DNA from 3 places in the Xanthomonas sp. 10-10 genome. Region 3 is predicted to be linked to each of the others. Evidence: predicted binding sites of a transcription regulator. Region 3 holds the regulator's gene; each other region holds the start of a gene.

Region 1 (10,574 bases), 750 kb from region 3:
GCCATAAATGGCTCTGCAGCCCGCGTGGTGCGGGGTTCCTGCATGTGCGTCGCGATCGTCAGGCGGGAGTGCATCCGCCGGTGATCAGTCGCGGCTATGGCGACCGCAGCAGCGCTCGCCCGCGCCTGCATCTGGAATTCGATTGGCTGGGTACCTCCGACCCCACGCCGCTGCTGTGCATTCCCGAAGCGATCGTCTTCCTGCAGAACGTGCTGCCCGGCGGCATGCCTGCGCTGCTCGCACACAACCGTGCGCTGGCGATGCGGTGTGGGCACTACCTGACGGCGCGACTGCCGCTCAAGCGCCTGGCCGCCGACGACCACCTTGGCAGCATGGTCGCATTCGCGCTGCCGCCTCGCATCTGCGCGGCGTATCCCGATGCAGCTGCGCTGCAGGACTGGCTGTACGACACGTCTTCCATCGACGTGGCAGTCAACGCATGGCCAGACAACACCAGCTACGTGCTGCGTGTCTCCATGCAGTTGTATGCGGCGATGGAGGATGTGGTTCGACTGGGCGATGCGTTGCAAGGCGCGCTCGCTGCCCTGGACGAACGCGATGCGTTGATGCAGGCCGTCACTGCGGGAGTTGCGCGATGAATGCAATCGGGATGGATCGTAAACATGTGTTGATTACCGGCGGTGTAGGAGGGATCGGCGTCGAGCTGGTGCGCCTCTTTGCGCAGGCCGCGTACCGGGTGAGCTTTACCTACCGCCCCGGGGAGGAGAGCCGGCAACGTGCGCAGGCGCTGCTCGATGAGGTTGGCGAAGAGGGCATGCACGCGTTGGAACTGGATGTGGGTGACCGACAAAGCCATGCGCGGCTGATGGACACGCTGTCATTACCGCTGGACATCGTGATCCATAACGCCGGCGTCGGCACCAAGACCGTTGAGCGCGCTGCGGCCACGTACAAGGAGCAGGACGAGGTGTTTTTCCGGGTCAACACGCTGGGGCCGTTGTGGCTGAGCGAGGATGTGATCCCAGGCATGCTGGCGCGTGGACACGGCAAGATTTTATTGATGAGTTCGGTGGATGGCGGCATCACGCACTTTCCGCGCTTTCGCGCCGCCGATGGCATGAGCAAGGCGGCGGTGGCGTTTCTGGGTCGGCAGCTTGCGGCCACCTACGCCTGCACGGGTATCGATGTTTTCACCGTCTGTCCCGGTGCCACCGATACGCCGATGTTTCAGGCCAGTACCCTGGATGCATTGTCGGCCGAGCAACGCCGGCTACTCGAGGCATCGCTGCCTGGCGGGCGTTTGATCGCGCCGCGGGAGATCGCCGATCTGTGCTTTTACCTGTGCCGCGACGAGGCCCGCATTCTGCGTGGCGCGGTGATCGACGCTTCGCTTGGGCTGGGCGTGTGCCCGGCCGTCATGGGATAAGGGAGCCACACGCATGCCTGTGCCATCGAACAGTTTCTGGGAGCAATGGCTCACCGCGCATCGCGCCAAGCCCGATGCCTGCGTCACCTATTCGCTGTCGCCATCGCCGCCGTTGCAGCGCTACCTGGCGCACCTGGATCCTGCGCAGTCGCTGGACTGGACTGGCGAGGACTATCAAGGTTTGCCACTGCTGCGCGAGCGGGTGTTGGCGCAGTATGGGTATGCCAGCACATGCGGGTTGCAGGATGTGTTGATCACCGCCGGCGCGCAGGAGGCGAACTATCTGGTGCTGACGCAATTGCTCGCTGCCGGCGACGAGTTCGTCATCGATGCGCCGGGTTGGCAGCAACCGCTGGTGCTGGCAAGACAGATCGGTGCGGTGCCCAAGTTGGTGACGCGTTTGGAGGCCTCCGGCTGGGCGCTGGATATCGACCAGCTCGAAACGTTGGTCACGCCCAGGACCAAGCTCATTTTTCTGTGCAATCCCAACAACCCGACCGGGCGCGTGGAGAATCTGGCAACGCTGCAGCGCATCGTGGCGGCGGCAGAGCGCGTGGGGGCCTACATCCTGTCCGACGAGGTCTATCGCGGCCTGGAGTGGGACAGACAAGAGACGCCACGCATCGCGACTCTTTACGACCGCGGTGTGAGCACCGGCAGCGTATCGAAGTTGCTCGGCCTGCAGGGTTTGCGTACCGGCTGGATGGTGACGCGCGATCAAGCCCTGCTCAATGCGGCGATGGTGCTGCGCGAAAACACCAGCGAAATCATGAATGTGCTGGGAGAGCGCATTGCCGAGGTCGCGCTGCGACCGGAGCATTTCGATGCTGCGGTCGCGCACTCGCGTGCGATGGGGCACGCGCGGATCGATCTGCTGGATCGCTTTGTCGCCGAACAGCCGGCACTGACCTGGCGGCGGCCGCAGGCAGGCCTGCTCGGTATGGCACATCTGAACCTGCCGATCGACGCCGATGCCTTCAGCAGCCGGCTGCTGGCCCCGCCGTACAAGACGTTCGTGATGTCCGGTGGTGCGTACGCATACCCGCAGCACCTGCGCCTGGGGGCGGGTGGGGTGTCGCCCGAGGAGCTGGAGCTGGGTCTTGCGCGGATGGCGCAGTTGCTGGCCGAGTGGAGCTGATCGCTGTTTGGGCGCCATCGATTGAGACGTGCTTGGGCGCAACGCAGAAGGCCGGCTGCTCACGCAGCCGGCCTTGGTAGTGCGCCATCTGTTGCTGACAGCGACGGCTTAGAACTCTTGCCAATCTGCGCCATTGCTCGTCGCGCTGGCGACAACCGCCTGCCTGACCGGGCGCTTGACCGATGCCGCGGCAGCCTGTGGCTTCGGTGCGGCAACGCCGGCCGGCTTGCTGGGACGCAGTACGGTCGGTGCGTTTGCGCGCGCAACTGACGGGCGTTCGGCTTCGATCTTGAAGATCGACACCGCCTGCCTGAGCTGTACCGCCTGTTCTTCCATCGACCGTGCGGCGGCGGTGGCTTCTTCCACCAGCGCGGCATTCTGCTGCGTGGTTTCGTCCATCTGGGTGACGGTGAGGTTGACCTGCTCGATACCGGCCGACTGCTCCTGCGAGGCGGCGGAAATCTCGCCCATGATGTCGGTGACGCGCTGCACGCTGGCGACGATCTCGGCCATGGTGGTGCCGGCGCTGTGCACCAGTGTCGAGCCTTCGGCCACGCGCTCGACCGAATCGTCGATCAGGCTCTTGATCTCCTTGGCCGCAGCCGTGGAGCGCTGGGCGAGGGTGCGCACTTCGCTGGCGACCACCGCAAAACCGCGGCCCTGCTCGCCAGCGCGTGCCGCTTCTACCGCTGCGTTCAGCGCCAGGATGTTGGTCTGGAAGGAGATGCCGTCGATGACGCTGATGATGTCGGCGATCTTCTTGGACGATGCTTCGATGCCGGTCATGGTGCCCACGACCTTGCTGACGATGTCGCCGCCCTGCGAGGCGACGCTTGCGGCACCGATCGCCAGCTGATTGGCCTGGCGTGCGTGTTCGGCGTTCTGACGCACGGTGGAAGTGAGTTCTTCCATCGATGCGGCGGTTTCTTCAAGATTGGCCGCTTGCTGCTCGGTGCGTTGCGACAGGTCCTGATTGCCGGCGGCAATCTCGCTGGCAGCCGAATTGATCGATACCGCCGAGTGCTGGATGCGCCCGACGATCTCGGCCAGTTGCGCGGCGGTGGCATTGGCGTCGTCGCGCATCTGTGCGAACACGCCCTTGAACTCGCCGCTCATGCGGGCGGTGAGATCGCCGGCGGCGATGGATTGCAGCAACGACGACAGCGACTGCAGATTGCCATCGGCGGTGGCCATCAGCTGGTTGAGGCTGTCGACCATGATGTGGAAGTCGTACTGGAAGCGGGCCGCATCGCCGCGCGCGCTGAAGTCGCCATTGGCCGCCGACACTGCCAGCTGCTTGATTTCGGCATTCATCGCCGACAGGTTGGCCTTGACCTCGTTCATGGTCTGGGTGAGGACGGCTTTTTCGCCGGGCAGCGCGTCCATGCTCTCGCTGAGGTCGCCGATGGCATAGCGGCCCATGATGCGCGCGAGCGTGGTCTGCACCGCAAGATGCGAGGCGACCAGGGTGTTGGTGTCGTGCGCCATGCGGCCGTAATCGCCGGGAAATGCATTGGCATCGATGCGGAAGCTGATCCGGCCGTCGTTGTGGCGCTTGGCCATCTCGGCTTGCGCGCGCAACAGGGACTGCAACTGGGTCTGCATGCCGCTCATGGCGCGCAGCAGGCGGCCGGTTTCGTCCTGCGCGTCTGTCTGCACCTGGTTGTCCAGCTGGCCCTTGGCGATCGCTTCGGCTGCCTTGGTGGCACGGGCCAGCGGATGGGTGAGGCTGCGGGTGATCAGCCAGGCCAGCAGGCCGCTGATCGTGACCACGGCAACGCCGCCGATCAGCAGCAGCAGCTTGGCGCGATTCATCGATTGCACGGCTTCGGTGTACGCCTGCTGGCTCTGTTGTTCCTGCCGGGTGACCAGTTCGCGGATCTTTTCCTGCCAGGCCAAAGTGGCAGGCCTGGCTTTTTCGTTCAGCAGCGTTTGCGCCGCGGTGTTGTCGTTCCTGGCGGCCAACGCCATCACCTGGTCGTTGAGCGTGCCCGAGATGGCACGCTTGGCATCCATCTCGGCCCGGATCTTGCGACCTTCTTCGGAGCTGGGCAGGGTGTCGAGCTTGGCGCGCAAGTCGTTGTAGCGTTGCCGTTGGGTCTTGATCGTCGCGACCGCGTCATCGTTGAGTTGGTCACTGGTGGCCATGGCGTAGGTGCCCAGCGCGATCATGATCGACGAGTTGGCATCCAGCATCCCGTTGCCCATCTGGATCTTGGCCATGCGGTCCAGCACGATGAAATCCAGTTGTTTTCTGGCGCTGGCCATCGAGCTCAGCCCGATGGCGACAAGCAGGCCCGACAGCAGGATCAACAGGCCGAAGGCGGCGCCGAGGCGGCGGCCGACGGAATAGCGTTGGAGTAAGGCGGTCATGCGGCAATCCCAGGTGCGAGTCGAAGGGTGCCGTCTGGGCAACTGCGTGAAGAACGCATGAGTGTCGGGCCGGCGTGTGGATAACGACGCGCCATTGGGAAACTTGACCCCACTGTACCGCTCGGATTTAGCTGCAGATTGCCTTCGGCAGCGGTCAGGAATTGCCCGACTGGCGAGTGCTGCGTGAAGGCGCGCAGACTACCAAAGCGGCTGGACTGCGCGCTGTCATCCAGGCGGCCGGCTGCTGCACGGTATCGTTGCGGCCGCCACGTTAGAGTGGTTTGCCAACGATTAACTACGACACGCCGCGCATGGATAACCGCAATCAGGAATGGATGCAGGCCGTCACCGACGCGCTCAGCGATCTGCTGGCCGCGCGTGTGGCGCAGGCCACGCTGCTGGAAGCCATGCTGGTTTCGCATCCCGATCCGGTGGCCTTGAGGAAGGCCTGGGACGAGTTGTCGTCTCAGCGGATCGCGATCGTTGCACAGAACAAGGCCGTCGCGTCGGTGGAACGCCCCATGGACGAGTACACGCTGGAACAATTCCAGGCCTGGGAAGAAAAGTTTCGCCGCTATTTTCCGCGCGATGTGGGTGGGCCGTAGGTCCGCGGGCGCGCCTTTTCGTCGCCGTAGAAAACACAAGGCAAGTGACGGAGCGCATTGTATTTTTCACGGCGCATGTTTGTTTGGCCCGATGCTAGTGCTCTGCATAACCTGCAGAATCTCTGAAGTTCAAAGGCAGTGCCTGGAGGACGCGCCTAGTGGGTTTGAGCTTGGCAAAACGCCGCGGGATGCGGGGCTCATTCAGCGTTTCGTCCATCGCTGGATCGCGCAAGACCTGTCAACGCTGCAGTAGAGCAATCCACACCAGCCTCGTCACTGCGTACGGCTGACGAACAGGGCGTCCTGACATCGAGGAGTGCGCGCAATCAGCCCGAGCAATTGCTGCCACACAAGGTCCTGTGGACCCTGCAATGCAGTGCAAGCCAAACGATAAGGTCTGCGGTCAATCTTGATGACAAAACTTGGCGGGTGCTGGCTAGTCCAGACTGTCTTGCGGTCTTGGCGGGGTGTCATCCAGTCATTGTTTGTCCTGTCCGCGGAACTCGCTTCGCGTGCGGAAAGACGAGCCGCCCTGCTGGCACCACAGCGCAGCGTGGGATGAGACAAGCGGCGGTTGAACTACGCATCGTTGCAGCTCGCTTCGCACGCTGTTCAGTGACAGCCGCGCAGTGGCCTGCTTGCGCGCGTTGCCTTGCATCACTGCCGGTTGCGTCGTTGCGAGGACTCATTCGCCTTTGAAAAAGCTAAGATCGAAACTTGTGCAAAGTCGGAGGCGCCAATGATCGATCGTCGTACCTTTCTTGCCACGGGCGTGGTAGCCGCTGCTGCCAGCTTCAGTTCCCCGGCGGCGCGGATCTCACAGACGCCGCGCGCAAACGGGCCGGCACCGTGGGGTGCGGTTCCTAGCAAGCGCCAGCTGCGGTGGCATCGGTGGGAGCAATATGCTTTCGTGCATTTTGCGATGAATACCTTCACCGACAAGGAATGGGGCTACGGCGACGAGGATCCTGGCAAATTCGACCCCAGCGATTTTTCGGCCGATCAGATTGTCGCTGCTGCCAAGGCCGGCAATCTGAAAGGGCTCATTTTCACGGCCAAGCACCACGACGGCTTCTGCCTCTGGCCGACGCGCTTGACCGAGCATTGCATCCGGAACTCGCCGTACAAGAACGGCAAAGGCGACATCGTCGGTGAGATGGCCGCGGCGTGTCGACGCGCCGGCCTGGCATTCGGCATCTATCTCTCTCCCTGGGATCGTAACCACGCCGAGTATGGGCGCCCCGGCTACCTCGACTATTTTCGCAAGCAGATCGTCGAACTCTGCACGGGCTATGGCGAGCTGTTCGAGTTCTGGTTCGACGGCGCCAATGGTGGCGACGGCTATTACGGTGGAGCGCGCGAAGCGCGCAAGATCGATGCGCCTGCTTACTACAACTGGCCAAAAATGATCGAGTTGGTGCATCTGCACCAGCCGATGGCCTGCACCTTCGATCCGCTCGGCGCCGATATTCGCTGGGGTGGCAACGAGGACGGTATCGCTGGTGATCCATCCTGGCCGACCATGCCCAATGCGCCCTACACACAGGAAAACGGCAACTCCGGGGTGCGCGGAGGGGCGCTGTGGTGGCCGGCCGAAACCAACACCTCGATCCGCCCGGGCTGGTTCTACCATGCCGATGAAGATGGCAAGGTGCGCAGCCCGGAGAACCTGGTGCGCTATTTCGACACCTCCGTCGCGCGCGGCACCAACATGAACCTCAATCTCCCGCCCGACCGACGCGGCCGCATCGCCGACCACGACGTGGCAGTGCTGCAGAGTTTCGGCGACGCAATCCGCGCCAGCTTCGCCATCGATCTGGCCAAGGGCGCCAAGGCCAGCGCCAGTGCGTCGCGCGGTCCTGGATTCGAGCCGGCGCGCGTGCTTGATCGGCAGCCGGACAGCTACTGGTCCACGCCGGATGACCTCACCACGCCCACGCTGACGCTGGACCTGTCGGCGGTGCACAGCTTCGACCTGATCCGGCTGCGCGAGTATTTGCCGCTGGGCGTGCGCGTCACTCGCTTCGCGGTCGAAGCCGAGGTCGATGGGCAATGGCGTCGGCTGGCCGAAGCGCAGTGCATTGGTGCGCAGCGCATCGTGCGGCTGGAGCGCCCGATCGCCGCGCGCCGGGTGCGTTTGGTCGTGCTTGAGGCGCCGGTGTGCCCGGCAATCAGCGAATTCGCGTTATTCCGGGCCGTGGCGCCAGTGCCGGTTGCGCGGCCGATGGCGAATGCGCCGGACGTGCTGTCCACCGCTGGCTGGCACATCGTCGAGGCGAGCGCGCCCGGGGCGGAAAAATTGCTCGACGACGATGCCAGCACGATCTGGATCACGCCCGCGCCCACGCCGGGCCATCCCGCGCAGGCGACCATCGATCTGGGCGCGCTGCGTCAGGTGGCCGGTTTCAGCCTCACCCCCTCGCGCACGGTGATGAACGGTGCGGCGCCGCCGAAGGGCTATCGCGCCGAAACCAGCGAAGATGGCCAACGCTGGCAGCCGGCTGGCGCCGGTGAGCTGTCCAATATCGCCTACGCGCTTTCGACCCAGCGCCTGAATTTCCCCGAGGTCCGCCAGATCCGCTATCTGCGGCTGTCGTTCGCTGAAACAGCGGTGCCTGCCGAACGGCTGGCGATCGCGGGGATCGGCGCGTTCTCGCGCATGCGATGAGCGCTTGCGACCCCTCGCGGCCATAAGCCGCGAGGGAGCGCATCGTTGGGGCGAGGCGGTTTCGCGGGCTTGAGATGCATCAGGCCACGCGATGGAGAGAAATCGCGTATTCGCATCACGTAGTGACCTGACTCTTGAACCGTGCTTGCACACCGCCGTTCCGGATGACGCGCTATGGTGCGCGGCGCATGACGCAAGCGACGTGGTTGGGTACGGAACAGAAACAGCACGATTGGATGCAGGCCGTGACCGAAGCGCTCAGCGATCTGCTGGCCGCGCGCGTGGCACAGGCCACGTTGCTGGAAGCGATGCTGGTCTCGCATCCGGATCCGGTCACGCTCAGAAAGGCGTGGGATGAGCTGTCGTCCAAGCGCATCACCTACGTTGCGCAGAATAAAGCGCTGGCGGACGACCCGCGCCCGATGGATGCCTACACGCTGGAGCAATTCCAGGCGTGGGAAGAAAAATTCAACCGCTATTTTCCGCGCAACTTTGATACGCCTTAGGTCGGCACTCCAGGCGTCGCACTATTGCCGGAGTACCACAGCCTAGCTGTACTTGGAGCGGGCAGTTGCAGCTTGTGTAACCGTTACCGTGGCTCCGGGCACAATCTCAATTAAGCAGTCGCCGTGCGGGTGTTGCTGCACTCGCTAGCAGCGTCAAACGTTAACTGCTCCGGCCTGGACTTTTGTCACAAGCACTGCTTGCTTGTTATTGGTCAAGGCCTCTCCTGGCATTTGTGCCTGCTCAATAGAGCAGGCACAAATGCGGCCGTGACTTTTGTGAACGGGCTGGTTGCTGCCTAATATGCCCCCTCAGATCGGAAGATATTCGCAACCGACGTAACGAAATTCAGGAAGATAGCCGTCCTTGTCGTACGGTGCACCGTTGTATTCGCAACGCCAGTTGGGGCCACCCATCCATGTCTTCTTATAACCAGCCTCGCAACTGCCATTCTGGAACCATCCGGAATTGGCTCCCGTGACATGAGTGCGGCCCCAACGTTCGCCGACTAGGATGGCTGGAGCGTATTTGGAGTGCGCTTTCGGGGGGCAGGAGTTCTCGTCGGCTCTTTCATTGCATTCTGTCCAGCTACGATTGTAGTTCCCCGCAAGGGACAATCCAGGAATCCTGATCGGCACATCCCAGCTTCCGCCGATGTCGAAGGACTGTTCTTTGCAAGTGCCGCGCGTTGTGGACTTCGTGGAGGTTGGGCAATGTGCTTCGTCCCCGTAACATACCGCAAGATCACCCGGGTCTTCGTAGAAAGACTTTTGATTTTTTCCTAACCATCCTCCGAAGGTAGTGAACATATGTTTGTCCGGTGATGCCTGGGCGGTTCCCACCATAGTCAACACCAAGAGGACGAGGTAGAAATGCTTTCTTAGATTATTAATCACGATTATCTCCGTGCGGTTGTTTAATTTTAGGGGTGAAGTTTATTTATGATGTGACTAGACCCGGTGCGGGTTAAGTGTTGCTAGGTGTCAATAAATTGCAGGTGTGCAATCAGTAGTGGGGTATTTTTATTGTTCGTGTGTGAATTATTTTCGAGCGTTACGTGCATGGCTGTGCTATCAATTGATCAGGTTGGTCCAGATCAATGTGATTTGAAAAAATAAAAGGATGATTTTTGGGTATTTAAAATTATTTAGCACATGGCTCGCAGCACAGCTGGCTAGGAAATGCGGGTGCGCGCTGACTGGAGCTGGACGAATGTTTTCAGCTGTGACCCTGCAGCAGAGATTCCAGAACTTCCCGTTCTTGAGGCGCCGCAGAGGGGCGTGCTACCGCGGTCAGGAGGGTCGATCTTAGCGGGGGGGTGAGTTCAACCTCTCCGCTTGCGATCGAATTGAGCGTCTGTCTCACCAGCGGTTCGGTTGCACCACCTCTCAGGTAATTGACCGCGGCATCTGCTGCGGCATCGGGGGAGGAGAGTCGGTAAACCTTCTGCGCAGCCAGTGCTTTCACCACTTCGTCGCCGTTTCCGGTCGCAACCGAATTCAGCTGGGAAAGGGCATTGCTTCTGAGCGACATTGCATCCTTGGATGTGTCTTCTTCGATTGTCCCAATAAAGTTCAAGGCAGCGACCGATGTAGGTACGTCGCTCGCATGGCTATTGAGGGTCGACATTGCCTGCGACAGTGCCTCTTTGGGCGCTGTGCCAGGAAAATTTGCATACGTTTTGTACATCGCAGTATAGAGGGTGTCGTCCTTACTTGCCCAAATGCGATTGGCCTCGTCTACCATCATTTTTCTGCCGGTCTCGCTACGAACAATCATGTTCTGAATAATTTCACGATTGGCAGCGTCTTTTGCAGGTATTCTGGAATAATAGTCAGCGACCGCCTTTCGCCCCTCTGGGCTGGAATCGATCGTGCTGAGCAAGCGTGACATGAAGAT
Region 2 (10,574 bases), 430 kb from region 3:
CGGGCCACTCCGATCGTGCTGTTGCCACGCCGCGAGGCGCAGCGCTGGAGCGGGCTGGCACGCGCAGCAGACGACGCGCCGCTGGGGTCGCGCGCGCAGCGCGTGGTGGAGGTGCTGCAGCAGCAGGGCGCGTTGTTCTTCGACGAGATCGCCGATGCCGCACACCTGATGAGCACCGAACTGGAAGATGCCTTGAGCGAACTGGTGATGCGTGGCCGTGCGCATTGCGACAGTTATGCCGGACTGCGCGCGCTGCTGGTACCGGCGTCCAAGCGGCCGTCGGCGCTCTCGCGTCAGCGGCGGCGTAGCGGCGCCCTGGGTATCCGCGATGCCGGGCGCTGGGCGCCGGTGCGTACGCCGGCCGATCTGCCGCAGGCCGAAGCCGGCGAGCGGCATCAGGAGATGCTCGAACACGTTGCGCGCACGCTGCTACGCCGCTACGGCGTGGTGTGCTGGCGCTTGCTCGAACGCGAGGCGGCATGGTTGCCGCCCTGGCGCGAACTGCTGCGCATGTATCAACGCCTGGAAGCGCGCGGCGAAATCCGTGGCGGCCGCTTCATCGCCGGCCTGTCTGGCGAGCAGTTCGCGTTGCCGGATGCGATCGCGGCCTTGCGTCGCGTGCGCGCACAGGTGCCGCAGCAGCGCTGGGTGTGCGTGAGCGCAAGCGACCCGAGCAATCTGTTGGGCAGCATCCTGCCCGGCGAGCGCGTGGCGCGTGTGCCGGGCAATCGCGTCGCATCGCTAGATGGCCTGCCGATGGCGGTGTGGGTGGCTGATCGCTTCCAGCCGTTGCACGCGCTCACTGCCGAACAGGGCGAGCAGGCATTGCGCATCCTGCAACGCGGGCCGGGTGCGGCCGAGCTGACGCCGATGGAGCAGTGGCTGGCTCAGTCGCCTGTCAGCGCTGCCCGCGTGCCGGTCACGCGCGGGAGCGGACGCGACACATAGGCGCTGTCGGGCACCACCCAGCGCCATGGCTGATCGATGGCCTTGCGGATACCGATGCGCGGCGTCGCGAGCGGCACAGTCGGCGGCAGGGTGCCATCGTCCTCGATCCACAGCCGCGCGTCGGCATCGGTCAGGTCCAGCCCGTTGTCGGCCGCAGTTACGCCGAACGCCTGCGCCAGACGGCCGGGCCCGGTGGTCAGTGCCTTGGCCGGCGCCGTGCCGCGTGCAGCCTGCATGGCTTCCACCCCGGCCAACGGCTGCAGTGCGCGGATCAGCACAGCGTGCCCAGGCGCGCCCCCGCAGACCGCATTGATCGCCCAGTGCATGCCATAGATGAAATACACATACAGATGTCCGGGTGGACCGAACATCACCTGGGTGCGCGGGGTGATGCCGCGGAACGAATGGGCGGCGGGATCTTCGCTGCCGCAATAGGCCTCGACCTCGGTAATGCGGCCGCGGCGGCCATCGGCGCTGACCAGCACCTTGTTGAGCAGGCGCGGCGCAACCTGGCGCGCATCTTGGGTGTAGAACGCGCGGGGCAGGGTCCTGTACGGCATCGCGCCAGTCTAGCCACACGCTCGTGATGTCTCTGCGGACTGTCCCGGACGGTCCGTTAATCAGGGGTAGGGTTTTTCCGAACAAGCCAGGTCAGGAGCGCAAGCCCTGTCACAAAACCGCATATCCGTCTGCATAAATGGGCGCTGTACGAGGGGCTACATCTCAAGCGTGTTTCGCCATCGCCGATAGCTATCAACGATTGGTTAGACGAGTCCGCAGCGTGCGATCGGCACGCGCAGCACCGTCGATTGCCCATGCACCGCATGCAGCCCACGCATCACTCAAGAGAACTCCCCAATGTTAGGCAACTTCAAAATCGGAACCCGGCTGATCGTGGCGTTTCTGATCGTCTCGGCGATCGGCGCTTGCATCGGGTGGGTGGGCTATTCGAACTCTGGACGCATCAGCGACCTGTCGACCTCGCTGTACGAGCGCGAATTGCTGGGCCTGTCCAACGTCAAGGAAGCCAACATCAACCTGATCTATGCCGGCCGCGCGCGCGCCAACCTGCTGCTGGCCAGCAGCGCGGAAGAGCGCCAGTCGCATGTGCAGAACATCGACAAGTACACCGCCAAGGTGGTCGATTACATGACCCGTGCGCGCGGCAGCTTCCAGACCGAAGAGGGCAAGAACAAGCTCGCGCAGTTCGACCGCGCCTGGCAGAAGTATCTGGACGAGCGCGGCCGTTTCATCGAGGCCGCCAACCGTGAGGCCTTGCGCGAAGCCAATCCGGAACTGGCCGCGTTGTCGCGTGCGGTCCGCGCAAGCTCGGATGAGGTGGATAACCTGATGACGGACCTGAGCGGCCTGCGCGAGCGCAGCGCGGCCTCGGCCAACGCCGAAACCGGCGCCATCCACGCGCGCAGTTCCAAACTGCTGGTAGCCATCATCTGCGGCGGCGTGCTGCTCGGCGCGGTGCTTGGCGTGGTGATCAGCCGCAGCGTCACCGGCCCGATCCGGCGCGCCGTCACGGTCGCCAACGGCTTGTCCGAGGGCGATCTGACCATGCGCATCGACGTGCATGGTCGCGACGAGACCGCGCAGCTGCTCGAAGCCATGCGCACCATGGTGCAGAAGCTGTCGCAGGTGGTGGGCGAGGTCAATACCAGCGCCGAGACCCTGGCCAGCGCCTCCGAAGAAGTCAGCGCCACTGCGCAGTCGTTGTCGCAGGCCGCCAGCGAACAGGCGGCCGGCGTGGAAGAAACCAGCGCCTCGCTGGAGCAGATGACCGCATCGATCAGCCAAAACACCGAGAACGCCCGCATCACCGATGGCATGGCCACCCAGGCTGCCAGGGAAACCATCGAAGGTGGCGAAGCGGTGGTCGCCACCACCCAGGCGATGAAGCAGATCGCGCAGAAGATCGGCATCATCGACGACATCGCCTATCAGACCAATCTGCTGGCGCTCAATGCCGCCATCGAAGCGGCGCGTGCCGGCGAGCATGGCAAGGGATTTGCGGTGGTTGCCGCCGAAGTGCGCAAGCTGGCCGAACGCAGCCAGGTGGCCGCGCAGGAAATCGGCGAGGTGGCCAGTTCCAGTGTGGAGCTGGCCGACCGCGCCGGCCGCCTGCTCGACACCATCGTGCCCAGCATCAAGCGCACCTCGGATCTGGTGCAGGAAATTTCCGCCGCATCCGAAGAACAATCCTCGGGCGTGAGCCAGATCAACTCGGCGGTGGTGCAGTTGAGCCAGACCACCCAGCAGAACGCCAGCGCGTCCGAGGAGCTGGCCGCCACCGCCGAAGAAATGAGCGCGCAGGCCGAGCAGCTGCAGCAGAGCATGGCGTTCTTCCGCCTGGGCGGGCAGGGGCCTGCGAGCACGCCGCCCAAGCGCGGCAAGGCGGCGGTCGCACGCCCGGTACGTGCGACCGGTGCGCGCGGCTGGCGCAGCAATGCCGCACCGGCGTACGCGATGTCCGAGGGCCCGGACGAAGGCCAGTTCGCCCGCTTCTGAGAGACCGATCGATGACTGCACAGACCCCCGATGTGATGCCTGGCGACGCCGACGCGGCGGCCCAGTACCTGACCTTCCAGCTGGACGGCGAAACCTTCGCCACCAGCATTCTTGGCATTCGCGAAATCATCCAGTACCGCGCCCCGACGCCGGTGCCATCGATGCCGGCCTGCGTGCGCGGGGTGATCAACCTGCGCGGCGCAGTGGTGCCGGTGGTGGACCTGCAGGCGCGGCTCGGGCGTGCCGACAGCGCCATCAACAAGCGCAGCTGCATCGTGATCCTGGCCACCGAACAGGCGCAGGGACCGCAGGTGATCGGGGTGCTGGTCGATGCGGTCAACGCGGTGATCGAACTGGCCGATCAGGACATCGAAGCGGCGCCGGCCTTCGGCACGCATATCCGCCGCGACCTGCTGCGTGGCATGGGCAAGGTGGGCGAGCGCTTCGTGGTGCTGCTGGAGATGGAGCAGGTGCTACAGGTGGACGAGATTGCCGGCAACGCCGACGCGCTGGCTGCCTGAGGGTCGCGTGAGTCATGGCGCGCCATGCCGGTCGATTGAGCGTGCAGGCGACTGTCAGCGTGCAGGGAGCAGACTGCGCAGCGTGAGTCGCCTTGAGCCGTGACCGGGTCGCGTCGGTTGGGCAGCGTACGCAGGCAACAGGTCGCCCGTCGTTTTTCGCCCACGCAACTGGCGACGTACGGTGGCACTCTGGCTCAGATCTCCGAGGGCGCGTCGATGCACGCGTCACGCAGCTGCGTGTGTGGGCGGTCCGGCGTGCCTGGCGTGCGCCCACTGCCGCTCACTGCACGAAGTAAGGTTAGTTCAGGCAATGCAGCGCGAGCGGGTATCAGCCTTGCAGATGCCAGCCGCTGAACCGCTGCACGCGATTGCGTCCAGCGCAGATCGCGCCCTGCAGCGCATGCCGTGCACGTGCCAGCAAGGTGTTGCTGTCGAGCGTCTCGCCGGCGGGCACATCGACCACCCCGATGCTGACGGTCAGCGTACCGGTGGGCCAGCGTGCGGTCTCGACCGCCTGGCGGATGTCTTCGGCAGCCTGCATGGCAGCAGGCGCTGCCGCAGCCGGCAGCGCCACGCACAACCGATCGCAGTCGAGCCGCGCCACGATGGAGGCAGGCGGCAGCTGCGCTTCGACCAGTCTCGCTGCCTGCATCAGCGTCGCTTCCGCTGCGGCAACGCCGGCTTGCAGCTTGTGCCGCTTGAAGCCATCCAGATCGATCAGCAAACAGCCCAGCGACTGCTCCGACCCTGCGGCGCATGGGTCTTGCAGCATTTGCAAGCCATGCTCCAACCCTGCACGGTTCCAGAGACCGGTGAGCGTATCGCGCAACCCATCCAGCTCAACCAGCTCGGCCGCACGCCGTAATTCGATAGTGTCAACCACCTGCCGCGCCAGTGCCCGTAACGCATCGCGCTCGGCACCGGACAGCCGCCGCGGCGTGCGATCGAGCACGCACAAGGTACCCAGCGCAATGCCATCGGACGTCAGCAACGGGGCGCCGGCGTAGAAGCGGATCTGCGGCTCGCCGGTGACCAGCGCGTTGTTGACGAAGCGCGCATCCAGATGCGTGTCGGCCACTTCCATCAGCTGATCGGGCGCAAGGATGGCGTGGGCGCAGAACGACAGCGTGCGTGGCGTCTCGCTCGGCTGCATCCCAATTCTGGACTTGAACCACTGCCGCTGCGTGTCGACCAGCGAGATCAGCGCCATCGGCGTGCGGCATAGCGCAGCGGCATCGGCGGCCAGCGCGTCGTACTGCGGCTCGGGCGCGGTATCCAGCAGCCGGTAGGCGTGCAGCGTGGCCAGGCGCTCGTCTTCATTGGCCGGTGCGCGCGCACCCAGCAAGGCGCCAACGTCGCCCGGCAACAAGGTCGCGTGGATCAGGTGCAACGCGGGTGCGTCTGGAAGCTGCATGCAAGGCCTTTGCAACAAGCGCCGTCAAGGCGATCAAATGTCTGCATCAATGGTCGCTGCCATCGCGTGCGCCATCCCGTCAGTTGAAACGTCGGCTACCCCCGGCGGCCGACGTTTGAAGATCTTGCCACATCGGCAGGCGGCGGTAAGCGCTGGCGATTCCACTCCGACGCCGCAGTCCTGCCAGCCTCGGGCATGGCAGTCATTCGCCCTGGCCGGCATTGCCCTTGGGGCGGCGGCTGTGCTCGTCATGCACTTTCAGGTCTTCCTGGCCCGGACGCTGCTTGGCCGCCTCGTCCTGCTTGCGCGATTCCTGGCTGTCGGAAACGCCGCTGGCGTCGTCGCCGGCATTGTCGGGTTGGCGCTGTTGGTTGCTCATGGCGAAGGGTCCGCTGTGATGGAGAGGCGGACGTTAGCGCGCGCGATGTGATACCGGCGGCATGGCCTGCACCCCGGCCGTCCGGCTGGCTTGCATCGGCAGAAACGAAAGAGCCCCGGACGTGGATGTCCGAGGCTCTTGGTTTGATGCGGTGGTGGAGCGGAAGGGGATCGAACCCTCGACCTTCGCGATGCGAACGCGACGCTCTCCCAGCTGAGCTACCGCCCCACGTGCTTGGATTCTAACCACATGCCGCGCGGTTCGCCAATGCGGCCGGCAGCGGACCACGCCAACCGACGCACCAGCGCCAGGAATTACTCGCGCACCAGCGGGAACTTGAGGTCCGGGTTCTTGGCCTTCCATTCCTTGTACGACACCGAGCCTTCCCAGGCCGCGAAGGCCTTCGGGGTACGGCCACGGCCGGACCAGGTCTCGCCGGTGTGCGGCAGTTCGTACTTCGGCTTCACTTCGCTACGGCCGCTCTTGACCACTTCCTTGCGCGCAGAGGTGGCGCCCAGATACGCCGCGATATCGTTGCGCTGCTTGGTGTTGAAATGGCCGGCAAACTGCTCGAGCAGCGACACGATGGTGGCATGCGCAGAGGATGCCTCGCTCGCGCGCTCGGTTTTCTCCTGTTCTTCCAGCTTCTGCAGCTCGTCCAGCAGCTTGGCTTTGGCTTGCGCGATGGAATCCAGTTTCGAAGAAGTATTGCTCACAGAGGTATGGCCTCGGAATAAAGAGTGGAGACGCCGCCCTAGGGCGAGCGCCATTATGGCATGCGGCCCGGGGGAGACCGCTGCGTGTGCTGGTGCTTGCACGTGGCGTGAACAGCCTTTTCACAAGCGCTGCTCGGCCGCTTTCGCATTGTCGTTGCGGGCGCTGCCCAGCTTACACGCAGGCCAGCGACCCCGGCCATGAAGATACAGGAGCACGCAACGAGCGAGGACACGTGAAGCACCGGCTTACGCGCCTGCGATCGCTTTGTTGTCGACGGAATCGATGCGCTGCGGTTCCGGAGCAAGGCGCATGCGATGAACACTTGGGGACGGTGCGTCGGTCGCATTGCCGCTGCCGTGGTCGGAATGATCCAGGCTGCACCGTATCGATGGCTTCAGCTTGCGCGATGTGCCGGAGAAGTCGCGGCGTCGGCGCAAGGGCCCGGGGGCAGGGATCGATCGTCTTCAGCAAGACCTGGCCCGTTGGGCAAGGCAAGGATTGACCCGAACGCGTCGCCAGCAGCGCACCGCACCTGGGAACAGCCCGCATCGCTGCGGGCTGTTGTCGTCTGCGTTCGCCTCAGGCGGGGCTTATGGCGCCGTAGTGTCGGCCAGCAGCGGCATCAGCTGCGCTTCCAGCATCTGGCGACGCCACTGGCCCAGTGCGGCGGGCCAGCTGTGCTGCTCGATCAGGGTTTCCAGATGCCGGCGCGAGGCGAGCAGACCATCCGGTAAGCCAAGCTCGCGGCTGCGCTGCGCCACCGCATCCTGCAAGCGCCTGAGCACGGCCTTGTTGCCGTCGGTGGCGGCCTGCGCCAGCGGTGCGGCGTCTTCGTCGGGCAACGGCGTGTTGAGCGCGTCCCACACCGCATTGGCGAGCTTGCGTGGCGCCTTGGGAAACTTGTCGAACTGGCGCAGCAGGGCGTCCAGATCGGCCGGCGGAAACCGTGCCAGCTGGCTGGCCAGTTCGTTGTCCAGGATCCAGCTGCGCGGGCGGTCGCTCTGACGCGCCTGCAGGTCGCGCCAGCGCAATAGCCGCAGCAGCCGACGTTGCGCCGCCGGCTCCAGAAACTGTGCAGTGCGCAGGCTCACATGCGGCCAGCGCTCGCCGTCATCGTGCTCGACCGTGGCGAGCAGGCGCTCGGCGTCTTCGGCCAGCCAGCCCAGGCGATCCTGTTCGGTAAGGCGGGCGGTGAGCTCGTCGTGAATCGCGAACAGGTAACGCACATCATCGGCGGCGTATTCCAGTTGCGATGCCGACAGCGGGCGACGCATCCAGTCCGAGCGCGTCTCGCCCTTGCTCAGCAAGGTGCCGGTCACTTCCTGCACCAGCTTCTGGTAGCCCATGCCGCCGCCTATACCGGCCAGCGCGGCAGCGATCTGGGTGTCGAACAACGGACGCGGCAAGACGCCGCATGCGCACTTGAAGGTGACCAGGTCCTCGCTGGCGCTATGCATCACCTTGACGATGTCGGTGGCGGTCAACCACTCCTTGAGCGCTTCGTTCATGCCCGGGATCAGCGGGTCGATCAACAGGATCTCCTCGCCGATGGCCATCTGCACCAGCGCCAGTTGCGGCCAGTAGGTGCGTTCGCGAATGAACTCGGTATCCAGGCCAATGCGGGACGGACGCGATGCCTGCAGGCGTTCGCTCAGCTCGGAGGGGTGGGTGATCCAATGGGGCACGTGATTTCCGTCGACAGCGAGGTTTGCGCAGAACGCGCAGAATAGCCTAACGTCGCGATCGCCTGTCGTGCGGCAGAGCACTGGAAGGAGCAGGTGGTGGGCAAGTGCGGCAACCGGATCGCGGCGTGGGCATTGGTCGTGCTGAGCATATGCGCCTGTTCGCGTGCCCCCGCGCCGGCGCCTGCCGCTGCGCGACAGCCGGTAGCGCCCGCGCAAGCGAGCAAGCCGAATGTGTCCATCGGTGGCGAAGAATCCGCCGAGACGGTCGCGCAGTGGCAACCGCCGACGGTGGATCTGGGCGAGGAGCCAGTGGCGCAGGCACGCAAGCGCGCCGACCAGGCCTTGCAGGACGACCGCCTGTATCGCGATGCGGACGCTGCGATCCCGTTGTACCTGGCAATCGAACAACGCAGCGGCGGCAAGGATGCGGCCAGTCGGCGCGGCCTGGAACAGGCGCGCGCCCGCTTGATCGAACGCGGCCGGGCGCTGGTTGCACAGACCGATCGGCAGGACGATGCGCTCGAACAGGCGCGCGAGCTCGCCATCGTGGCCCTGGCGCTCGCACCCAAGGACCCGAAGGTGCGCGCCTTGCAGAGCGATGTGGAAACTGCGCAACGCGTGCTCGGTTTCAATCGCGCCGGTGAAGAAGACCTGCGCGGTGGTCGCCTGGGCGAAGACGGCAATGGCGCGCTGGCGAATTTTCGCGACGCCGCGCAGCTGGACCCGGACAACCCACGCACACGCCAGGGACTGGCTGCCGTGGAAAGCGGCCTGCTGGAACGTGCCGAACTGGCTGCCGACGCCGCCGATTTCATCGGCGCGCGCTATTGGCTGCAGATGGCCGGGCAGGTGCGCGACCGCGCGCCCACCATCGCCGACGCACGCGCGCGCATCGAGCGCACCCGGCGCGGGCAGATCGCGGCCTTGCACGATGCCGGGCTTCACGATCTGACCTCGCCGCGCGGGCTCAAGGCCGCAGGCGAGAAACTCGCCGAAGTGCTGCGCATTGCCGACCCCGGCGACCCGATGGCCGGCGATCTGCGGCGTCGCCTGGAATTGGCCACCCACTACGGCAGCTTCCGCCCCGGACAGGTCTTCACCGACGGGCTCAAGGTCGGTGGCCGCGGGCCGCAGATGATCGTGGTGCCGCATGGCGCGTTCCAGATGGGGGCGGGCGATGCCGAACCGGGCGCATCCGACACCGAGCGCCCGGCGCATTACGTGCGCTTTGCGCGCGGCTTCGCGCTCTCGATCACCGAGGTGACGGTGGCCGAGTTCCGTCAATTCGTCGAAGCCACCGGCGCGCGTCCTCGCGCCACCCGGCGCGGCCATTCAGTGGTGTACGACGAGCGCAGCGGCAATTTCATCCGCCGCAGCGGCGTGGACTGGCAGTCCGACTACAACGGCGCGCAGGCCGCGCCCAACAGCCCGGTCATGCATGTCAGCATCCGCGACGCCGAAGCCTATGCGTCATGGCTGTCCGAACAGACCGGACGTCATTACCACGTGCCCAGCGAGGCCGAGTTCGAGTACGCGGTGCGCGCCGGCACCACCGGGCGCTATCCCTGGGGCAATGCCGGCTCGCCACCGCGCGATGCGGGCAATTTCACCGGCGGCAACGACGTCTCGCGCAGCGGCCGGCACTGGAATAACGGCTTTGTCGGCTACGGCGATGGCTTCTGGGGCCCGGCACCGGTGGGCAGCTTCCGCGCCAACGCCTGGGGCCTGCACGACATGGGCGGCAACCTGAGCGAGTGGGTGGCCGATTGCTGGCACGCCAGTTACCGGCGGGCACCGGCCGATGGCGCGGCGTGGTTCAACCCGGGCTGCCGGCAGCGCATGATCCGTGGCGGCAGCTGGGCCAATTCGCCGCAGCAGACGCGTGCGGCCTGGCGGCAATCGCAGGACTCCGATACCACCAGTGCGCGCATCGGCTTCCGGCTGGCACGCGGGATCTAGGCGCGCGGGGTGCGGGGAATGTTGCGCCGGAGTGGCGCTGGATCGCATGGCTTAACCGCAGCGAACACTCGCCTGCTCCAGGCCGGAACCGTTGGCGCGGACCGAGGTCGAAGCGCCAGCGCTTCTGAAGGACTGCTGCGATGGGCATGGGGATCAAACTGTTTCGTTGGGTCGTGGCAATCCTGCTGATCGGCGGCAGTGGCTTCGCCGTGGCGCGGCATATGCAGGACGGCAACATCGCCGGGCATTACCGCTCGGTGGAAGTGGTCCGTCCGGAAGGCGCGCCCAAGGCAATGGTGGTGCTGTTGCCCGATAGCGGCCATCCGCAGCAGGCGCAGCAGCTGGCCGACATGCTGAGCAACGACGGCGCGCTGGTGGCAGTGATCGATACCGCCAGCTACCGCGAACGCGTGCGCTCGCACCGCGCCGCGTGC
Region 3 (10,574 bases):
CCGCTGGTGGACAAGCACCAGGGCGGCGAACTGATGGCGCGCATCAAGGGCGTGCGTCGCAAACTCACCCAGGACATCGGTTTCCTGGTGCCGCCGGTGCATATCCGCGACAACCTGGAGCTGTCGGCCAACGCCTATCGCCTGCTGGTGCATGGCGTGCCGGTGGCCACGGCCGAGATCTACCCCGACCGCGAGCTGGCGCTGGACCCGGGCGGTGCGCTCGGCCAGCTGGACGGCATTCCCGGCAAGGACCCGGCGTTCGGCCTGGATGCCACCTGGATCCAGCCGCATCAGCGCTCCTACGCCGAATCGATGGGCTATACGGTGGTCGACCCGGCCACCGTGGTGGCCACCCATCTGTCGCACCTGATCCGCGAACACGCCCCGGAACTGCTCGGTCACGAGGAAGTGCAGCAATTGCTGGCGACCCTGGCCAAGACCGCGCCGAAGATGGTGGAAGACCTCACCCCCAAGGCGCTGCCGCTGTCGGTGGTGGTGCGCGTGCTGCAGAACCTGCTGATCGAGCGCATTCCGGTGCGCCAGCTGCGCAAGATCGTCGAAGCCCTGGTCGAGCACGCCCCGCACAGCCAGGACCCGGCCACCCTCACCGCCGCGGTACGGACCTCGCTGGGCCGCTTCATCGTGCAGGAGATCGCCGGCATGTCCGCCGAACTGCCGGTCTACACGCTGGCCCCGCAACTGGAGCGCGTGCTGCAGGAATCCACCCACGGCAACGGCGTGGCGCTGGAGCCCGGCCTGGCCGAGCGTCTGCACCAGAGCCTGGCCGATTGCGTCGGCAAGCAGGAAGCCCGCAACGAACCGGCCGTGGTCCTGGTGCCCGGCCAGGTCCGCGCCGCGCTGGCCCGCCTGGTCCGCCACAGCGTGCCGAGCCTGTCGGTGCTGGCCTACAGCGAAGTGCCGGAAGACAAGCGTCTGAAGCTGGTCGGCACGATCAGCTGAGGCGTAGGAGCACACCCCGGCGCGACGGGCTGTCCCGGAACGCCCCATCGCGCCAGGTGCGCTCCGACGAAACACCGCGCTGCCCCTGTAGGAGCGCCCTCGGGCGCGACAGGCTTTATCGGGACGGCCCATCGCGCCCGGGTGCGCTCCTACGACACGCCGCGCTGCCCCTGTAGGAGCGCCCCCGGGCGTGACAGGCTTTACCGGGACGCCCCATCGCGCCCAAGGGCGCTCCTACGACGTGTCGGATATCCAACCACATGCCGCACCTGTAGGAGCGCACCTGGGCGCGAGGGCTTTACCGGGACAGCCCGTCGCGCCCAGGTGCGCTCCTACGGTTGCGTCAGCGCTCCGGTACAGCCCACCGGCAACCACAACAGGCTGGCCGCCAGGCACCAGATCCAGGCGTCGGAAATCCGCCACTCGGCGAAATCTCCAATCGATTGCATGACACCGACCGCTGAAAGCGACACGAGCGCGACTGGGTGGCGGTTCGCGCAGGCGCTCGGTGCGCTCCAACACACCAGATATGCCCTGCCGACCAGCACACAGACGCCGTCAAACCGGCAAGTAACGCTGCCGAAAATTTCAATAGATGCAAGCACTTAACGCAGTACACGCAGCGCAGCATCTACACCCAGCCGCCTCGGCGCGCTCCCACCCCCTCTCGCCAAAAACCCAGCACTGCGGTTTTGGCACGCCGCGTGCATTAGCTCTGGCGAGACCGCAGACAGCACCACCGCTGCGGGGCGGATGGCAGGACTTGGAACAACCGAACGGGACAGGCAACTCATGACGCTGGCAACACACCCACATTCATCGCGCACCCGTCCGGCGTCCGGCGGGTCCCGTTCCTGGAGGCATGTGGCATGAAGATCAAACGCTTTGTCGCCCCGGACATGCGCACTGCATTCCGAATGGTGCGTGAGGAACACGGCCCGGATGCCGTGATCCTGTCCAACCGCCGTACCGCCGAAGGCATCGAGATCGTCGCCGCCAGCAACTACGACGAAGAGCTGGTGCAGCGCGCCCTGGAAACCGCCCGCGAAACGCCGGCCCCCGGCACCGCGCCGGTCCAGCAGGCTCCCGTGCAGCAGGCTCCGGCTCAGCCGGCGCAGGTGGCCGCCCGCCCGGCCGCGCCGGTCCACGCTCCACTGAAGCCCGCTGCCGAGACCATGAGCCACCGCCAGCGCGTGGCCAGCGCCGCCGAAGACATGATTGCTGCCATGGCCCTGCGCCAGCCGGCCAGCGTGCCGCGCCAGGCGCCGGTCGCCACCCCGATCCGCAGCGCCGCGCCGATGCCGGCCGCGCAGGAACTGGCCGCGCCGGTCGTGCAGCGTCAGGAACACGCGCTGTCGGCGGTGCCGGAACAGCTGTTCGCCGACTTTCTGACCACCGCCCCGGTGCAGCGCCCCGCCGTGCAGGCCGCTCCGCTGCAGGCGCCGACCCCGGTCGTTGCCGCAGCAGTCGCCGCCCCGGCCTACGCCGCGCACGGGCAGGACGACGATGGATTCGACGACGAAGCCGACTTCGACCTGGACGACGCGCTGCCGCAGATCCTGCCGCCGGCAGCACTGCCGCCGATCGTGGTCGCCCCGCCCGCCCCCGCCGCACTGGCCGCAGTGCCGGTGGCCGCCGCGCCGGCCCCGCAGAACGATGAAGAACTCAAGCAGCTGCGCGGCGAACTGGCGCTGATGCGGCAGATGATCGAGCGCGAAATGAACCGCCTGACCGACGAGCGCCTGCGTGGCTCGCCGGTGCGCGCGCAGGCCCTGGAGCTGATGGACGACTACGGCTTCGACGCCGGCCTGATACGCGACGTGGCACTGCAGATTCCGGCCGATACCGAATTGCACCGCGGCCGCGGGCTGATGCTGGGGCTGCTGTCCAAGCGCCTGCCGGTGGCCCCGGTCGACCCGCTGGAACGCGGCGGCGTGATCGCCCTGGTCGGCCCGACCGGCGCCGGCAAGACCACCACCATCGCCAAGCTGGCGCAGCGCTTCGCCGCCCAGCACGCCCCGCGCGACGTCGCCCTGGTCACCACCGACACCTTGCGCGTCGGTGGCCGCGAGCAGCTGCACAGCTACGGCCGCCAGCTCGGTATCGCCGTGCACGAGGCCGACAGCGCCGAAAGCCTGCTCGAGCTGCTGGACCGCCTGCGCGACTACAAGCTGGTGCTGATCGATACCGCCGGCATGGGCCAGCGCGACCGCGCCCTGGCCGCCCAGCTGAACTGGCTGCGCGCCGCCCAGCAGGTGACTTCGCTGATGGTGCTGCCCGCCAACTCCCATTTCGCCGACCTCGACGAGGTCGTGCGCCGCTTCGCCCACGCCAAGCCCCAAGGCGTGGTGCTGACCAAACTCGACGAGACCGGCCGCTTCGGCAGCGCCTTGTCGGTGGTGGTCGACCACCAAATGCCCATCACCTGGGTGACTGACGGACAGCGGGTCCCCGACGACCTGCACCGCGCCAATGCCGCCAGTCTCGTTCTTCGCCTTGAAGATTTGCGGCGCGCTGCCGATAAGCCCTGTACTCCGGAGCACAACCATGCAGTCGCGTGAATACGCCAAGCTGACCAACGCCTTCCCCCTGTCGGCGACCCGTCCCGAGCCCCTGGGCCCGGTGCGCACCATTGCCGTGACCGGCGGCAAGGGCGGCGTGGGGAAAACCAACATCTCCGCCAACCTGGCGGTGGCCCTTGCCGACATGGGCAAGCGCACCCTGCTGCTGGACGCCGACCTGGGCCTGGCCAACCTGGATGTGGTCCTGGGCCTGTCGCCCAAGTACACCCTGGCCGACCTGATCGCCGGCCGCTGCACCCTGGATGAAGTGATCATCGAAGGCCCCGGCGGCGTGCTGGTGGTGCCGGCCGCCTCCGGTCGCCGCCACATGGCCGAACTGGCCCCGGCCCAGCACATCGGCCTGGTCAACGTGTTCTCCGAACTGGAACGCGACCTGGACGTGATGGTCATCGACACCGCCGCCGGCATCACCGACAGCGTGCTGACCTTCTGCCAGGCCGCCCAGGACACCGTGGTGGTGGTCTGCGACGAACCGGCCTCGATCACCGACGCCTACGCGCTGATCAAGGTGCTCTCGCGCGAACGCGGCGTGGACCGCCTGCAGATCATCGCCAACATGGTGCGCGACCCCAACGAAGGCCGCCTGCTGTACGACAAGCTCTCCCGCGTCTGCGAAAAGTTCCTCGGCGACGTGTCGCTGAACTATCTCGGCCACGTCCCGCAGGACGACTGGTTGCGCCTGTCGGTGCAGCGTCAGCAGCCGGTCATCAAGGCCTACCCCGCCAGTCCGTCGGCGCAGGCCATCGCCGAAATCGCACGCCGTACCTCGCGCTGGCAGGCTCCCACCGTGCCGCGCGGCAACGTCGAGTTCTTTGTCGAACGCATCATTCAACGGGGAGTGGCCGCATGAGCACCGCTACCGCAACCACGGCCAGCGCGCAGTACCGCGCCGTGCAGCGCAACAACGCCAACGACGTGGTGACCCAGCACGCCGACCTGGTCCGCCGCATCGCCCACCATCTGGCCGCGCGCCTGCCGGCCAGCGTGGAAGTGGACGACCTGATCCAGGCCGGCATGATCGGCCTGATCGAGGCCTCGCGCAGCTACGACTCCGAACAGGGCGCCTCGTTCGAAACCTATGCTTCGATCCGCATCCGCGGCTCGATGATCGACGAGATCCGCCGTGGCGACTGGGTACCGCGTTCGGTGCACCGCCGTGCCCGCGACGCCGCTGCGGCGGTGCGCAAGATCGAGCAGAACACCGGCCGCGCCGCCGCCGCCACCGAGGTGGCCGCCGCGATGGAAATGCCGCTGCCCGACTACCTGCGCCTGATGGAAGATGCCGCACGCGGCCAGGTGCTGAGCCTGGAATCGCGCATCGAGGATCACGGCGAGCTGGACACCACCGCCAAGGGTGGCCCCAATCCGCAACAGATGATGGAGCGTGGCGAATTCGGCCGCGAGCTGGGCAAGGCCATCGGCCAGTTGCCCGAGCGCGAGCAGCTGGTGCTGTCGCTGTACTACGAACAGGAATTGAACCTGAAGGAAATCGGCGCCGTGCTCGGTGTCAGCGAGTCGCGCGTCTGCCAGATCCATGGCCAGGCCGTGGTGCGTTTGCGCGGCCGCCTCAAAGTCTTCGAACTGGCCGATGCCGGTGTCGAAATTGACGACTAATTTTTTCGCGTATTTTTTAGCGTTAGGAGCTTGATGTGAACAAGAACATGCGGATCCTGATCGTGGACGACTTCTCGACGATGCGACGTATCGTCAAGAATCTGTTGGCGGATCTCGGCTTCACCAATACCGCAGAGGCCGAAGACGGCAACAGCGCACTGGCTGCGTTGCGCGCGGGCCCGTTCGATTTCGTGGTGACGGACTGGAACATGCCCGGCATGACCGGCATCGACCTGCTGCGCAACATCCGCGCCGACGCCAAGCTCAAGCACCTGCCGGTGATGATGGTGACCGCCGAAGCCAAGCGCGAGCAGATCATCGAAGCGGCGCAGTGCGGCGTGAACGGCTACATCATCAAGCCGTTCACCGCGCAGACGCTGGAAGAAAAGCTGGGCAAGGTGTTCGAACGTCTGGCGGCGACCGCCTGATGAACGCCACCGTGGAAACCGATGCCGAACGTGCCGCGTTGATCGAGCGCCTGCAGAACGCGCTCGATGCACTGGAAAGCGGTGACCAGGTCGCCTGGCGTCGCGAGGTCGATCACCTCGCCGCCCTGCGCACACGCCCGATGATGCAGAGCCTGAGCCGGCTCGCGCGCGAACTCGGCCAGGCGCTGGGCGAGTTGCCCACGGTGCCCGAGGAAGCCGGCGAACTGGACGATGCCTGCTCGCGCCTGGACCACGTGGTGGAAATGACCGAAAAGGCCAGCCATCGCACGCTGGACCTGGTGGAAGAATGCCGCGTGCTGGCCAACCAGCTGCGCGACGGTGGGCTCAATGAAGACCAGGGCGCGCTGCTGGAAAAGATGCGCCACAACCTGACCGAGCTGTCGCTGGCGCAGAGCTATCAGGACCTCAGCGGGCAGATCATCCGCCGCGTGGCCGGGATCGTGCGCCGCGTGCATGAAGGTTTCGGTGCCTTGGGCCTGCCGCCCAAGAACACCGAGCCGAAGAAAGACGACGGCGGTCTGGCCGGCCCTGCAATCAAGGGCCTGGACCGTCACGCGGTGTCGCAGGACGACGCCGACGATTTGCTGTCCGGATTGGGGTTGTAACCATGAGTGCTGTTCCAGACGATATTGCTGCCGATTTCATCGTCGAGGCCCAGGAAATCCTGGACCGCCTCGGCGAACAGCTGGTGTCGCTGGAACAGGCGCCAGACGAAGCCGACCAGCTCAATGCAGTGTTCCGCGGTTTCCACACGCTCAAGGGCGGCGCCGGCTTCCTGGCGATCAAACCCATGGTGGAGCTGTGCCACGCCGCTGAAGAAACCCTCGGCATGGCGCGCTCGGGCCAGGCGGTGCTGCAGGCGCATCACTTCGATGCCGCGCAGCAGTCGCTGGACTATCTGCAGGCCATGCTGGATGCGATGGGCTCGGGGGAAACCGTACCGCACGCACCGGCGTCGCTGATTGCGCAGTTCGATGCCAAAAGCGGCCCGCCGGCGGTCAAGTCCGCTCCCAAGGCCGCCGCCGCTGCGCCCGCACACGACGACGCACATGGCGCTGCTGCGGCTGGCGCCAAGGCCGCGCCCAAGGCCGCAGCCAAGGGTGGCGATGCCGAGCAGACCGTGCGCGTGGACACCAAGCGCCTGGACGCCATCGTCAACCTGATCGGCGAACTGGTGCTGTCGCGCAACCGTCTCAAGACGCTGCGTACCCGCCTGCGCGACGAAGAACTCGACCGCGCGGTCAGCACGCTGGACATCGCCACCGCGCGCCTGCAGACCGCGGTCATGCGCACCCGCATGCAGCCGGTCAGCAAGGTATTCGCGCGCTTCCCCAAGGTGGCCCGCGATGTCGCGCGCACCTTGTCCAAGGAAGTGGAACTGGAGCTGATCGGCGCCGAAACCGAGCTCGATCGCAATCTGGTCGAAGCCCTGGCCGACCCGCTGGTGCACCTGGTGCGCAACGCGATCGACCACGGCATCGAATCGCCGGCCCTGCGCGAAGCCACCGGCAAGCCGCGCAGTGGTCATGTGCGCCTGTCCGCACAACAGGAAGGCGATTACGTCAGTATCGAAATCCAGGACGACGGCGCCGGCATCGACCCCGAGCGCCTGCGCGAAATCGCCCGCAACAAGGGCCTGATCGACGCCGAAGCCGCCGCCCGCCTGAGCACCGACGAGTGCCTGCATCTGATCTTCATGCCGGGCTTTTCGACCAAGGCCGAAGTCACCGACATCTCCGGCCGTGGCGTGGGCATGGACGTGGTGCAATCGCGCATCCGCGAACTCAGCGGGCAGATCCAGATCCAGTCCGAACTGGGGCGCGGCAGCCGTTTCATGATCCGCGTCCCGCTGACCCTGGCGATCCTGCCGACGCTATTGGTGCAAGCCGGCGAAGCCGTCTACGCCTTGCCGCTGGCGCGCGTGGTCGAAGTGCTGCACGCCCCGCAGACCTCGCTGGGCTGGTTCGACGGCCGCGCCGTGCTGGACCGCCGCTCGCATACCCTGCCCCTGATCGACCTGCGCCGCTGGCTGGGCGTGCCTGCCGAACAGCCGCCGCTGTTGACCGTGGTGCTGCTGCAGGCCGGCGAAACCCGCTTCGGCCTGGTGGTGGACCAGGTGCGCGGCCGCGAGGAAGTGGTGATCAAACCGCTGCCCCGCGCCCTGCGCGGCCTGCCCGGCTATGCCGGCGCCACCCTGATCGGCGATGGCCGGATGGCGCTGATCCTGGATGTGGATGGATTGCGCTCCAGCGATCATTGAGGTTGGGGATTCGGGATTGGGAGAATCGGGAATCGGGAAGACCATTCTGGCTGCCTGATCTAACGACAACGGCCGCGTACTGCGGCCGTTGTCGTTTCACTACCAGCATCGCTGTCGATCTATGTCGCTACGCGCGCAGGCATGGGCGCGATGGTTTGGCGACGGTCAGGCTGCCTTGGAAGTGAACCTGGAATCGTTATTTCGAAAGAGCATTCTCGCAGCCGTCTCCATTCACGGGGCGTCCCAGGCGTTGGCGGGTTGTGACGACGATTGCCTGCTAAAACAGTCCATTACTATTGGCGCGCACATCAGGCATCTGCATCATGCCGTCCCAGTGTTCGGCGAACCTATCACCCTCAAAACGATAGATGTCGATGAAGCGCCACTCCTTCCCCTCCATTTCGTAACGCGAATGGAGGATCACGACATCATCTTCGGACAGAACATGCTTGAACTGGATTTTCTGCTTCCGAACTCCCTGCGAAATTAGTCGCCTCACCAGCGCTTTGACACCGTCAGGACCATCCCCAATCGTCGGATTGTGCTGAATGAAGTTGGGCGTCATGCAATCGTCCATTGCCGATTCGTCCAGATCTCCGAAAATACGTTGATAAGCGCGTGTGGCGATCAACTTGTTCTTCTCGTTCATGGCAGAAACCTCTATCTGAGCTAGTCGTATGGATGAATTTGGAACACAAACCGATGCGCGCGGGAAGAATTCCTATTTGCCCCAAAACGCATCCTCTTGCTCCGGATCTGCAGAGAATAGCCAAACCTCCACGATTTTCCCTTCGACGATACGCAGTAGGTCGATACCACGTTGCAACAGCTTGAACCCCTCGCGTTGGCCGGAAAAATCGATTTCAACCGCGACAAGATCTCCATTAGCCAGATAGCTGTGTACTTTGGTAATGGCAAAGGTGCCCATTGATGCCTCCATCATGCCCCCGATCATGGCGCCAACTTCGGCAATCCCGTTCTTGGTGCCGGAAAATTGATGGTTGCCTGGCTGGTGCCACACAACAGCAGGGTGTACGAGGCTGCCGAACGCAGCTTGATCACCGGTCTGGATGGCCTGGATATAGGCGTTGGCAGTGGCGAGGTTTTGCATGTGGGAGTCCTTGTGAGTTGGGTTTTGGATAGGCCGTCGGGAGGCCCCGATCTGCTGGTGAGTGAAAATTTAAAGATAAATTCGTCCCATATCCCGATGAATTGGCGCGCTTTTATGATAAAAATCGGACATCTCAACATGCGGGTATGCCATGGCGCTCAAGGGATTGGATATCACGCACCTGGGCTACGCTCCTTCTGGTCGTGAACTTGACGTAGAGGTTCTACTCTTCGCCGACATCGTTCGACGTTCGCCCATTGAGAAGGTTAGAGCGACTCATCGCTATGACTTCCACATGCTTGTTCTGGTGACAGACGGAATCTGCCTGCAAATGGTCGACTTCGAACCGGTGCCTTGTGCTGCGGGCTCCGTCGTTGTCCTGAGGCCAGGCCAGGTGCACAGCTTTGGAGACCAAACGCATTGGAACGGTTGGCTGGTGTTCTTCCGCTCGGAATTCTTGCCGGCCATCTCCGATGTGCCGAGCAATCTCATGCCATTGCGCATGCTTGAACGCATGCCGGTCCATCGTGTCGTCTGCGAGGATGACTTCGCTCTGATGACAAACGCGGTCATGGCGATGGGCGAAGACGCAAAGTGCGATGCCTCAACCAAGGTAGTGCATACGCTCTTAAGATATCAGCTCTGCACGCTGATTTTACGTCTGGATATCTTGGATGCGCGGCGGAGCGTCCAGGCATCATTCCGCAGTTCCACCTCGAAGCGTTTCGCCAAATTCAATGAGCTGCTTCAGACGAGGCTCGCAAGGTGGCACGCGGTGAATCTCTACGCTGATGCGCTTGGGTGCTCAGAGAAAAGTCTCAATCGTGCAACCAAGGACGCGGTCGGCTTGAGCGCCAAGGAAGTCATCGTGCAACGCCTCATCCTCGAAGCCAAGCGACTCCTTGCGCATACCGACCGGCCCATCTATCGTGTTGCAGATAGCCTGGGTTTCGAGGAGTCTACCAATTTCTCCAAGTTCTTCAGAAATTACGTTGGACAAGGGCCGGCGGAGTTTCGCTCCGCACATCGTTGAGAAGTTTGGTTGGACATTTCGGCTACTGAAAATTGCACGCCCAATTCCCAGATAGTGAGACGCTCAGGCACTGATACATCTTCCTAACCACGAGCTCCTCAAATCCCGCCGACGCCCGCTAGGGAAGGTCTGAACAACGAGGTCTGAGAGTGCGGGATGTCGCGTCGTTCCGGAGAGTCTCGTTTGGATCTTCGGATTTTGGCCATTTCTGGCGCTTTCCTTGAGAATTTCCCGGGTTACAGGCGCACGCTCCCCACAACGGACAGTAACTGCTTTCGCTTCATCCACAGGTTCGACAGCGCAAACAATGTCAGCACCTGCGCCGTGTTCTTGGCCAAGCCGCGATAGCGGACCTTGGTGTAGCCAAACTGGCGCTTGATCACCCGGAATGGATTCTCCACCTTCGCGCGCACGCTTGCCTTGAAGTGTTCCCAACGCTGTTCCCGAACACGCTCGCGTTTGTTGCCAATGGCTTGCATCGTCGAGGGCCTGGCAGCGATGAAGAATGCAGCCCTGCAGGCCTGCAGTTCTTTGCGCTTGTCCGCACCGGTGTAGCCACTGTCGC

Evidence for each region. Region 3 encodes FliA, which starts transcription of late flagellar genes. Its sites were predicted from a motif close to TAAAGTTTNNCNNNCNNNGGCCGATAA; they were not measured.
Region 1: the regulator FliA is predicted to act here: its motif matches at 4,979-5,005, upstream of VZ068_RS07235 (methyl-accepting chemotaxis protein).
Region 2: the regulator FliA is predicted to act here: its motif matches at 1,672-1,698, upstream of VZ068_RS12170 (methyl-accepting chemotaxis protein).

Annotation. Positions count from the first base shown of each region.
Region 1 is NZ_CP144460.1:1,696,957-1,707,530, forward strand. It holds gene VZ068_RS07220 (aminotransferase class V-fold PLP-dependent enzyme) at 1-599, shown strand, start outside; gene VZ068_RS07225 (SDR family oxidoreductase) at 611-1,387, shown strand; gene VZ068_RS07230 (pyridoxal phosphate-dependent aminotransferase) at 1,401-2,525, shown strand; gene VZ068_RS07235 (methyl-accepting chemotaxis protein) at 2,634-4,898, opposite strand; gene VZ068_RS07240 (hypothetical protein) at 5,210-5,503, shown strand; gene VZ068_RS07245 (alpha-L-fucosidase) at 6,243-8,171, shown strand; gene VZ068_RS07250 (hypothetical protein) at 8,336-8,677, shown strand; gene VZ068_RS07255 (hypothetical protein) at 8,987-9,571, opposite strand; gene VZ068_RS07260 (hypothetical protein) at 9,894-10,574, opposite strand, start outside.
Region 2 is NZ_CP144460.1:2,869,218-2,879,791, reverse strand. It holds gene VZ068_RS12180 (DEAD/DEAH box helicase) at 1-948, shown strand, start outside; gene VZ068_RS12175 (DNA-3-methyladenine glycosylase) at 888-1,508, opposite strand; gene VZ068_RS12170 (methyl-accepting chemotaxis protein) at 1,807-3,465, shown strand; gene VZ068_RS12165 (chemotaxis protein CheW) at 3,477-3,986, shown strand; gene VZ068_RS12160 (diguanylate cyclase) at 4,315-5,400, opposite strand; gene VZ068_RS12155 (hypothetical protein) at 5,603-5,779, opposite strand; tRNA gene VZ068_RS12150 (tRNA-Ala) at 5,932-6,007, opposite strand; gene VZ068_RS12145 (H-NS family nucleoid-associated regulatory protein) at 6,094-6,495, opposite strand; partial or broken gene VZ068_RS12140 (DNA polymerase LigD) at 6,827-6,991, shown strand; gene rnd (ribonuclease D) at 7,087-8,181, opposite strand; gene VZ068_RS12130 (SUMF1/EgtB/PvdO family nonheme iron enzyme) at 8,275-10,140, shown strand; gene VZ068_RS12125 (AcvB/VirJ family lysyl-phosphatidylglycerol hydrolase) at 10,281-10,574, shown strand, end outside.
Region 3 is NZ_CP144460.1:2,442,492-2,453,065, reverse strand. It holds gene flhA (flagellar biosynthesis protein FlhA) at 1-960, shown strand, start outside; gene flhF (flagellar biosynthesis protein FlhF) at 1,830-3,521, shown strand; gene VZ068_RS10335 (MinD/ParA family protein) at 3,508-4,392, shown strand; gene VZ068_RS10330 (RNA polymerase sigma factor FliA) at 4,389-5,156, shown strand; gene cheY (chemotaxis response regulator CheY) at 5,192-5,584, shown strand; gene VZ068_RS10320 (protein phosphatase CheZ) at 5,584-6,210, shown strand; gene VZ068_RS10315 (chemotaxis protein CheA) at 6,213-7,865, shown strand; gene VZ068_RS10310 (nuclear transport factor 2 family protein) at 8,143-8,514, opposite strand; gene VZ068_RS10305 (nuclear transport factor 2 family protein) at 8,587-8,976, opposite strand; gene VZ068_RS10300 (AraC family transcriptional regulator) at 9,128-10,009, shown strand; one part of gene VZ068_RS10295 (IS5 family transposase) at 10,246-10,574, opposite strand, start outside.